Linked DNA regions of Luteolibacter flavescens. The protein of the gene in region 1 interacts with the protein of each later gene in a pairwise test. Links are inferred from orthologs where the notes say so. Each region holds a gene or a part of one and is shown in the gene's direction. Other genes may lie near its edges.

The links.
Region 2: the proteins of OKA04_RS03525 (region 1) and OKA04_RS15160 interact in binary tests that used the Escherichia coli proteins (3 or more experiments, as listed by UniProt). The link is inferred for Luteolibacter flavescens from one-to-one orthologs.
Region 3: the proteins of OKA04_RS03525 (region 1) and ftsA interact in binary tests that used the Escherichia coli proteins (3 or more experiments, as listed by UniProt). The link is inferred for Luteolibacter flavescens from one-to-one orthologs.

The regions. Positions count from the first base shown.
Region 1 is NZ_JAPDDS010000001.1:842,375-845,371, forward strand. Bases 60-2,904 are described here. They hold OKA04_RS03525 (rod shape-determining protein), read left to right. Parts: upstream 60-888; coding sequence 889-1,920; downstream 1,921-2,904. Other genes in these bases: OKA04_RS03515 (ParA family protein), read left to right, coding at 60-90; OKA04_RS03520 (hypothetical protein), read left to right, coding at 124-597; mreC (rod shape-determining protein MreC), read left to right, coding at 1,947-2,756; OKA04_RS03535 (hypothetical protein), read left to right, coding at 2,753-2,904. In the rest of the region: more of OKA04_RS03515, read left to right, coding at 1-59; more of OKA04_RS03535, read left to right, coding at 2,905-2,997. UniProt on the Escherichia coli protein: Forms membrane-associated dynamic filaments that are essential for cell shape determination. Acts by regulating cell wall synthesis and cell elongation, and thus cell shape.
Region 2 is NZ_JAPDDS010000008.1:102,535-105,576, reverse strand. The notes cover bases 1-2,890. They hold OKA04_RS15160 (hypothetical protein), read left to right. Parts: upstream 1-472; coding sequence 473-2,308; downstream 2,309-2,890. Other genes in these bases: OKA04_RS15155 (DUF2264 domain-containing protein), read right to left, coding at 2,407-2,890; ftsA (cell division protein FtsA), read left to right, coding at 1-439. In the rest of the region: more of OKA04_RS15155, read right to left, coding at 2,891-3,042. UniProt on the Escherichia coli protein: Essential cell division protein that forms a contractile ring structure (Z ring) at the future cell division site. The regulation of the ring assembly controls the timing and the location of cell division.
Region 3 is NZ_JAPDDS010000008.1:104,238-107,372, reverse strand. What follows is about bases 153-3,135. They hold ftsA (cell division protein FtsA), read left to right. Parts: upstream 153-1,035; coding sequence 1,036-2,235; downstream 2,236-3,135. Other genes in these bases: OKA04_RS15160 (hypothetical protein), read left to right, coding at 2,269-3,135; OKA04_RS15170 (cell division protein FtsQ/DivIB), read left to right, coding at 153-1,027. Also shown: OKA04_RS15175 (D-alanine--D-alanine ligase), read left to right, coding at 1-37; more of OKA04_RS15170, read left to right, coding at 56-152. UniProt on the Escherichia coli protein: Essential cell division protein that assists in the assembly of the Z ring. May serve as the principal membrane anchor for the Z ring.

The DNA.
Region 1 (2,997 bases):
GATCCGACAGGAATCGGCGCGAATGCCTACGCCAGCCTCGCCGATGAGTTCCTGACCCGCCACGCCGCGGTCGGGCCGGTGCTGGCTTGAGAATATGACAGCGCTGACGAAGGCTCGGGCGAAATGAATCTCGATGAAGCCGTCGAGAAGATCCGTCGAGCCGGCTTCCCAGCGAGAAAGCTTCACGGGACACTGGGAGAAACAGTGACTTGTGGCTCTCCCATCAATGAAGTCGGAATAAACGCGGACCAAGAAGCTTTAATATCCCTGTTTCCGACCAACCTAGGATGGGGAATTCATACACCTGCCATTCTTGGAGAAACGGACTATCAAGAAGGCTGGACCTTGGAAGAGGCGGCGGATTTGGCAATAGGCCTTCTAACCTCCGCACATCTACCCTTCCGAGATGAGGATCTGGTCATCACCATTGCGAGATGCCAAGGCGGCGACGGCAGTTGCATGGACCACACTCCAACCGGATTGCACAGGGTTCTTTTCATGCCCGGACAGGGAGGAAGAGAGAGCCGGATGACCCGCGATCGGGCGATGAGGGAGATCGCGCTTGAGTTGGCAAGGATCGCAATCGATCCGAAATAAGCGATAATTTCGCAGACCCAAAATAAGCAGACGCCGCTGCTGGCACACACCGGCCCGCGGCACTTACCCAATACCTTCATGGTGAGTGACCCACCTGCATTTCCCACCGGGCATCGCTCTTTGTATTACAAGGGATTCCCGCTTGACCCGGCGGGGGCCAAATCGCCATAGTCCGCCGCCTTCCCGATTCGTCGGGAAGGCCGAATTTTTTGAACCCTCGCAATCGGCGGACGGTGCCGCGCCGGGACTCTGATGACCGTCACTCTTCCTTTCCAATCCTTTCACCATTAAATGTTTGCTCGATTATTCGGCAGCTGGTTTTCCAACGACATCGGCATCGACCTCGGCACCGCCAATACCCTCGTCAACGTCAAGGATCAGGGCATCGTCCTGCGTGAGCCCTCGGTGGTCGCCGTGAAGGCGGGTACCAATGAGGTGCTGGCCGTGGGCGATGACGCAAAGCGCATGCTGGGCCGCACGCCCGGCAACATCGTCGCGATCCGCCCGCTCAAGGACGGGGTCATCGCCGACTTCGAGGTCACCGAGGCCATGCTTCGTCATTTCATCCGCAAGGCGAACAACCGCCGGCGGAACAACCCGCGCGTGGTCATCGCAGTCCCCTCCGGTATCACCGAGGTGGAGCGCCGCGCGGTCAGCGAGTCGGCCGAGCAGGCCGGCGCGCGCGAGGTCCACATCGTGGAAGAGCCGATGGCCGCCGCGATCGGCGTGGGCCTGCCCGTCATGGATGCCTCCGGCAACATGATCGTGGACATCGGCGGTGGCACCACGGAGGTGGCGCTCATCTCCCTGGGCGGCATCGTCTTCGCCCGCTCCGTGCGGACGGCCGGTGACGAACTGGACGAGGCCATCGTCTCCTACATGAAGCGGGCCTACAACCTGATGATCGGCGAGCGCACCGCCGAGGACATCAAGATCCGCCTCGGCTCCGCCGCCCCCCTGCCGAAGGAAATCACCATGGATGTGAAGGGCCGCGACCTTGTGGCCGGCCTGCCGAAGACCATCACCATCACCTCGCAGGAGATCCGCGAGGCCATGGCAGATCCCCTTTCCACCATCGTCGATGCGGTTCGCACGACGCTGGAGCGTTGCCCCCCGGAACTCGCCGCGGACCTAGTGGACCGCGGGATCGTGCTGGCGGGCGGAGGTGCCCTCCTGCGGGGGCTCGACCGACTTCTCCGGGAAGAAACCGGCCTGCCGGTCCATGTCGCCGAGGACCCCCTCAGCGCCGTGGCGGAAGGCACCGGCAAGATGCTCCAGGAACTGGAGGTGCTGAAGCGGGTCACCACTTCGTCCCACTACTGACCGGCTGACGCCAAGCGCCCCTCGCCATGAGGCCGCTCAATCTCCTCGCATTCCTTCTCTTTCTGGCCGGGGCCGTATGGGCCCTGACCCGGAGCGAGCGTGCCGTGCGTGATATCCAGGCCACCTACTACCAGTGGCTGACGCCTTTCCTCACCGCGGGCTCGTCCATGGAGGTGAAGGCCCGCTCATTCCTCGACGAGGTGCAGAGCTCGAAGGAGCTGGAAGCCGAGATCGAGACCATGCGCGCGGAGTATGACCGGCTCCGTCTGGTCGAGGCCGAGGCGCAGAATCTGGAGGAAGAAAACGCCCGCCTGCGCCGTGATCTGGACTTCCAGAAGCGCATGGAATTCAAGGCCACCGCCGTCCGCGTGATCCGCCGCCAGCCCACCACGTGGTGGCAGACGGTGGATATCGACCGCGGCGCGGAAAGCGGCGTCTCCCTCCACCAGCCGGTGGTCGCCGATGGCGGTCTGGTCGGCAAGGTGGACCGGGTCGGCAAGGAGGGAGTGTCCTCCGTGATCCTGCTGACCGACGAGGCGTGCCAGGTTTCAGTCAAGATCGAGGGTACCCCCGAGGTGGGCATCCTCAGTGGCCAGCGTGGCCAGTATGAAGGCGGGCCACGGCTCCGCCTGCGATTCCTTTCCACGAAAGCCCGGATCAGTCCGGGCACTCGTGTTTTCACCACCGGGCGCGGCGGACTTTTCCCCGCGAATGTCCTGGTGGGTACGGTCGAGTCCGTCGTCCCCGGCTTGCTCGACTCCGAAGCTTTGGTCCGTCCGTCAGTTGATTTCACGGATCTGAGCACGGTATTCCTATTGCCTGCCGTGACCCAGTGATCCGATACGCCCTCAGCCTTTTCATCCTCGTCTTGCTGGCGCTCGCGGCGCAGCAGTTCATCCCGTCCCTGACCGGGCTCTACAATGCGCGGCTGCTGCTGGTGACCCTGGTCTTCCTGTGTGCCTCGGTGACGGTGGGCCCGCCGGTGATGCTGGCCCTCGCCTTCGTCTGTGGCTTCCTCTGGGATGCCCAGTGCACGCTCGGCCCGCCGGGTGGCGACGCGGAGATCTACAAGTATCC
Region 2 (3,042 bases), on another replicon or contig:
GACGCTGAAGGTGCGCGAGGGGGATGCCTCCGCGGATCCCGCGCGCTCCGTGGGCATCATCAAGGTGTCCGACGACAAGGGCTTCGCCGAGGCCGAGGTGAAGCGCCAGCTTCTCAACGACATCATCCGCCAGCGCATGGAGGAGACGCTGAAGCTCCTGCTGCGCCGCCTGCCGCACGGGGCGATGGATCGCGTCGGCACGGGTGTCTTCCTGTCCGGCGGCAGCAGCCTCATGCGTGGCTTCGGCGAGTTGGCGCACGATATCTTCAAGCGGGACATCTACCGCCCCGAGCCGCCGGAGCTGAGCGGCGTGCAAGCGAATTTCAAGGACCCCCAGTTCACCACCGCCATCGGCCTGATCCGCTACGCGCAGATCATCGAGGCCGAGCGCGAACCGAAGCGCGGTTTCCTGCGTCGTCTTTGGCCCTTCTCAAAATAACCACATTCCGGCGGCCCGGCCGCCAACCCTGACATGATCGAATTCCCACGCGACCCCCAGAACACCATTCCCTCGTCCTCCGTGAAGATCGTCGGCCTCGGCGGTGCGGGGACCAACATGCTCGACCGGGTGGTCCTCGATGGCATGGACGGAGCCGAGATGCTGGCGGTGAATACCGACATCCGCACGCTCTCCGGCTCGGTCGCCCGCGAGCGCATCCAGCTCGGCCGGAATCTCACCAAGGGCCTCGGCTGCGGTGGCGATCCCGAGCTCGGCCAGCAGGCGATCCTCGAGGCGGAGAGCGAGATCCGCGCCGCACTGAAGGGCCGCAAGATCGTCTTCCTCTGCGTGGGTCTCGGCGGTGGCACGGGCTCCGGCGCGGCTCCCATCATCTGCCGCATCGCGCGGGAAGAGGGCGCTTTCGTCGTGGTCTTCGCCACCATGCCCTTCAGCTTCGAAGGCCGCCGTCGCCGCGACCAGGCGGACACCGCGCTCAACGAGCTGGCGGTGCTTTCGAACGCGCTCGTCACCTTCGACAACACCCGCATGGGCGATCTCGTGCTGGCGAAGCAGGGCATCCACGAGGCCTTCGCCGCCGCGGACCGCATGATCTCCGAGAGCATCAAGGCGGTGATCCGCCTGGTGATCCGTCCGGGTCTGATCAATGTCGGCCTCGATGACCTGATGACCGCGCTGCGCACCACGCGCTCGCGTTGTCTCTTCGGCTCCGGCATCGCCAGCGGCAAGGACCGCGCGCAGAAGGCGCTGCGCAATGCCCTCAACAGCCCGCTGCTCGACCAGGGCGCGCTGCTCCGCGACACCGAGACGGTGCTCGTCCACCTCTGTGGTGGCCAGGATCTCACGCTGTATGAGATCGAGCTGCTGATGCAGAGCCTCTCGAAGTACGTGCCGGACAAGGCTCACGTGCTCTTCGGCGCGGCAGTCGATCCGAGCATGGGCGAGAGCCTGAGCATCACGATGGTGAGCTCGCTGCCGGAAGATCGCCTGCACGCCACGCGCACCGCTCCGATGGAGAGGCCCGCCCTGCTGGAGCCCACCGTGGGTTTTTCCATGGATGAGCCGGAGGAAGAGCCGGAACCCGAGCCTGTAGCCGTGGCCCCGCCGCCGCCAGCCCGCGCTCCGGAGCCCGTGCGTGAAGCCGTCCGCGAGCCCGAGCCGGTGCGTGCGCCGGAACCGGTCCGCGTCGTCGCCGAGCCTGCTCCCGCACCCGTGGTGGAGCCCCTCCCGGTGCAGAAGGCCGAGCCGCCGGCCTCCGTGGCCAAGGCAATCGCCGCCGCCACGCTTTTCGAAGAGTCGAAGCCGGTGGTGGCCGAGTTCACCACGAAGCCGAAGCCTGCACCTTTGCCGGTTGAAGAGGAATCGACCCCTTTCGCCGAGCCCGAGCAATCGCCCTTCACCATTGATCGCGCCGCTCCACAGCGGACCTCCGCACCGGAAGCGTTCGGCGGGTCGATGGAGGAAGTCGTGAGCCTGAAGCCCCAGCCACAGGTGGAGAATGATTTCCCGGACATCAACGATGAGCCGGAGGAAGAAGCTCCCGCTTTCTTCTCGATTGAGGAAGAGGAAGCACCTGCTCCGGAAGAGCCGGTTCATCAGCCCGTCGCCGCGAAGGAAGAGAAGCCGGTGATCTTGCCGGGTGTCTTCGACGATCTCGACGATGTCTTCGCCGGGATGGAAGAGGTGGCTCCGGACAAGCCGGTGGTGCCCGTGAAGGCCCGCGCCGGTGGCAAGGGACAGGGTGAACTCAGCTTCGAAGGCGGTCCGCGCGGCAAGTTCGAAGGTGGCTCGCCAAGTCTCTTCGAAGGCGAGGACCTCGATGTCCCTGCATTCCTCCGCAAGAAGAGCTGAGGAAAGCGAATCTTTTCAAGCCGCGTCGCCTTCCACGAGAGGCCGCGCGGCGATGATGGAAATCACGGAAGCCCGGAGAGATCTCCGGGCTTTCTTTTTTACTTCATGGCCTTGTCCGCCTTCACGTCCTCACCGGCCCAGATGCGCTTCTGCGTCCATGGCTCGGCAGGGGCTGTCCAGAAGGGATCGGTGGCCGGCAGGCCGAGGTGCTGGAGTCCGGCGAGACACAGGTAGAGGCTGCCGGTGGAGATGTAGCCCTCGCGGATCGACGGCTGATGGCCGACCGCGCCGACCTGCAGCCAGCCCTTTTTGTCAAAGGTGCCGGGTGCCTCGATGGTGCGGTGGATCACGGCGGTGAGCGCCCCGCGTGCAGCGGCAGGGGAGACCTCGGACGGCAGCTCCTTTCGCAGCGCCATCATCGAGAGGTGCTGGAAGGCCCCGAAGCGATAGGCGCTGGACCGGCCCATGACCGGGTAGGTGCCCTCCGGGGAAACGAGCCGCTCTTGCACGGCTGCGAAGCGCTTCGCCCGCTCGGTCACCTTTGGCAGGCGTCCGGCGAGCGGATGCTTCTCCGCCTGGCAGGTGTCCAGCACGGTGAGCATCGCGGGCTGGATCACGAAGCTGTTGTAGTAGTCCCAGTGGTAGTCCGGCCCGTCGCCGTAGGTGCCATCGCCGACGTACCACTCCTCGTGCTTGTCGAGCGCGCGCTGGATCGGGGCCATCTCGCATTCGCC
Region 3 (3,135 bases), on another replicon or contig:
GATCGCCGAACTGTCGCTGGCCCTTCGTTCCCGATAACGAACCCTCCCTCATCCCATGTTCAAGCGCCGCACTTCACGAGTCCATCACCGTCGCCAGGTCATCGAGCTTCAGGCGAAGGTCGTGTCGCCGCGCATCGTTTGGTATAGCGTCCTGAAGAGCCTGCGGAAGATGGTGCGTTTCGCCGTCTTCCTCGCGTTCCTCGGTGCGGCGGCGTGGGGGGTGAAGTACGGCATTGATCGTGGATTGCTGGAGAACGAGAAATTCCAGCTCCAGGCGATCGAGCTGACGCCAAATCCCGCCATCGACGAGCGCCGCCTGGTGCAGGTGGCGGGCATCGATCTGAATGGCAGCCTCTTCGACTGCGATGCCGAGGAGATCGAGGCAAAGCTCCGCGCGCTGCCCGAGCTTGCGACCGTCAGCGTCCGCCGGGAGTTCCCGGGCACCCTGATCGTGCAGGTCACCGCCCGTACCCCGCATGTGTGGGTTTCCTCGCCGTCGCACGGCATTCCCGCCCGCGATCCTCAGGCCGGCCTGCTGGTGGACAAGAAGGGCTTCGCCTTCCACTGCCCGCCGGACATGCGGGACGATGTGTCCGGGCTGCCGGTCTTCGAGCTTGGTGAGGGTGGTGAAGCCCCGGCCGCCGGGAAGCTGGTGGAGCATCCGGAATTCAGCCGCCTCAATCGTCTCTATCAGGTCGCCTGCGGCCGCATCGACCGTGCCGACCAGTGGATCGACACGCTGCGCCAGAGCCGCGCGTGGTCGCTGGAGCTGGTCTCGCACGAGGGGACTCGCGCTTCCTTCGGCCTCGGCGATCACGAGCGCCAGATGAGCGACCTGCATGCCGCGCTGGTGCATGCCCGCGAGCAGGACCAGCACATCGCTTCCATCGAGCTCATCCCCGAGCGGAATATCCCCGTCGTGCTTCACGGTGAAGGTGCACCCCGCGCCATCCTCATCGACGAGCCCGTACCCGTCGCCCCGCCGGACCGCCGGTCCCGCGACCTCCAAAATCTCCTGAATCGCTGAACCTCCCCATGCCTCGCTCGAAGATCCACGTCGGACTAGAAATCGGCACCAGCAAGATCTGCATGGTGGTGGGAGAAGTGAAGTCGGATGGCTCCGTCAAGATCCTCGGCGTCGGCCAGTCGAAGTCCGTCGGCGTGCGGAAGGGCGAGATCTACGACTTCCCTCAGGTCCGCACCTGCCTGAAGGATGCGCTGGTGAAGGCGGAGGATGCCAGCGATGTCGAGATCGGCAGCGTCTATCTCTCTGTCACGGGCTCGCACATCCATGGCGTGAACAATCGTGGCAGCTTCCGCCTGCCGGACGATGAATCGGTCATCGCGCCAGCCCACGTGCAGGAGGCAAAGGAGATCGCCCGTGCCGTGGCGATCCCGGCGGACCACGTTTACCTCCATCACATCATCCGCCGCTTCGGAGTGGATGGCTTCGAGCACGCGACCTCGCCGGTCGGGCTGTCGGGGAAGACGGTCGATGCGGATTTCCACGTGATCCACGGCATCCGCTCGCGGATCGAGAACCAGATCAAGTGCGTCCGCGAGATGCCGCTGGACATCGACGACCTCGTCTTCGCCCCCATCGCCTCCGCGCAGGTGGCGCTCGACCGCGAGTCGAAGGAGCGCGGCGCGCTGGTCATCGACATCGGCGGTGGTACTACGGACTACGTACTTTACCTCGACGGTGCGATCGAGGCCTCCGGCTGCATCCCCGTCGGCGGGGATCACATCACGAACGACATCCACCTCGTGACCGGCCTCGCTTTCTCGAAGGCGGAGACGCTGAAGGTGCGCGAGGGGGATGCCTCCGCGGATCCCGCGCGCTCCGTGGGCATCATCAAGGTGTCCGACGACAAGGGCTTCGCCGAGGCCGAGGTGAAGCGCCAGCTTCTCAACGACATCATCCGCCAGCGCATGGAGGAGACGCTGAAGCTCCTGCTGCGCCGCCTGCCGCACGGGGCGATGGATCGCGTCGGCACGGGTGTCTTCCTGTCCGGCGGCAGCAGCCTCATGCGTGGCTTCGGCGAGTTGGCGCACGATATCTTCAAGCGGGACATCTACCGCCCCGAGCCGCCGGAGCTGAGCGGCGTGCAAGCGAATTTCAAGGACCCCCAGTTCACCACCGCCATCGGCCTGATCCGCTACGCGCAGATCATCGAGGCCGAGCGCGAACCGAAGCGCGGTTTCCTGCGTCGTCTTTGGCCCTTCTCAAAATAACCACATTCCGGCGGCCCGGCCGCCAACCCTGACATGATCGAATTCCCACGCGACCCCCAGAACACCATTCCCTCGTCCTCCGTGAAGATCGTCGGCCTCGGCGGTGCGGGGACCAACATGCTCGACCGGGTGGTCCTCGATGGCATGGACGGAGCCGAGATGCTGGCGGTGAATACCGACATCCGCACGCTCTCCGGCTCGGTCGCCCGCGAGCGCATCCAGCTCGGCCGGAATCTCACCAAGGGCCTCGGCTGCGGTGGCGATCCCGAGCTCGGCCAGCAGGCGATCCTCGAGGCGGAGAGCGAGATCCGCGCCGCACTGAAGGGCCGCAAGATCGTCTTCCTCTGCGTGGGTCTCGGCGGTGGCACGGGCTCCGGCGCGGCTCCCATCATCTGCCGCATCGCGCGGGAAGAGGGCGCTTTCGTCGTGGTCTTCGCCACCATGCCCTTCAGCTTCGAAGGCCGCCGTCGCCGCGACCAGGCGGACACCGCGCTCAACGAGCTGGCGGTGCTTTCGAACGCGCTCGTCACCTTCGACAACACCCGCATGGGCGATCTCGTGCTGGCGAAGCAGGGCATCCACGAGGCCTTCGCCGCCGCGGACCGCATGATCTCCGAGAGCATCAAGGCGGTGATCCGCCTGGTGATCCGTCCGGGTCTGATCAATGTCGGCCTCGATGACCTGATGACCGCGCTGCGCACCACGCGCTCGCGTTGTCTCTTCGGCTCCGGCATCGCCAGCGGCAAGGACCGCGCGCAGAAGGCGCTGCGCAATGCCCTCAACAGCCCGCTGCTCGACCAGGGCGCGCTGCTCCGCGACACCGAGACGGTGCTCGTCCACCTCTGTGGTGGCCAGGATCTCACGCTGTATGAGATCGAGCTGCTGATGCAGAGCCTCTCG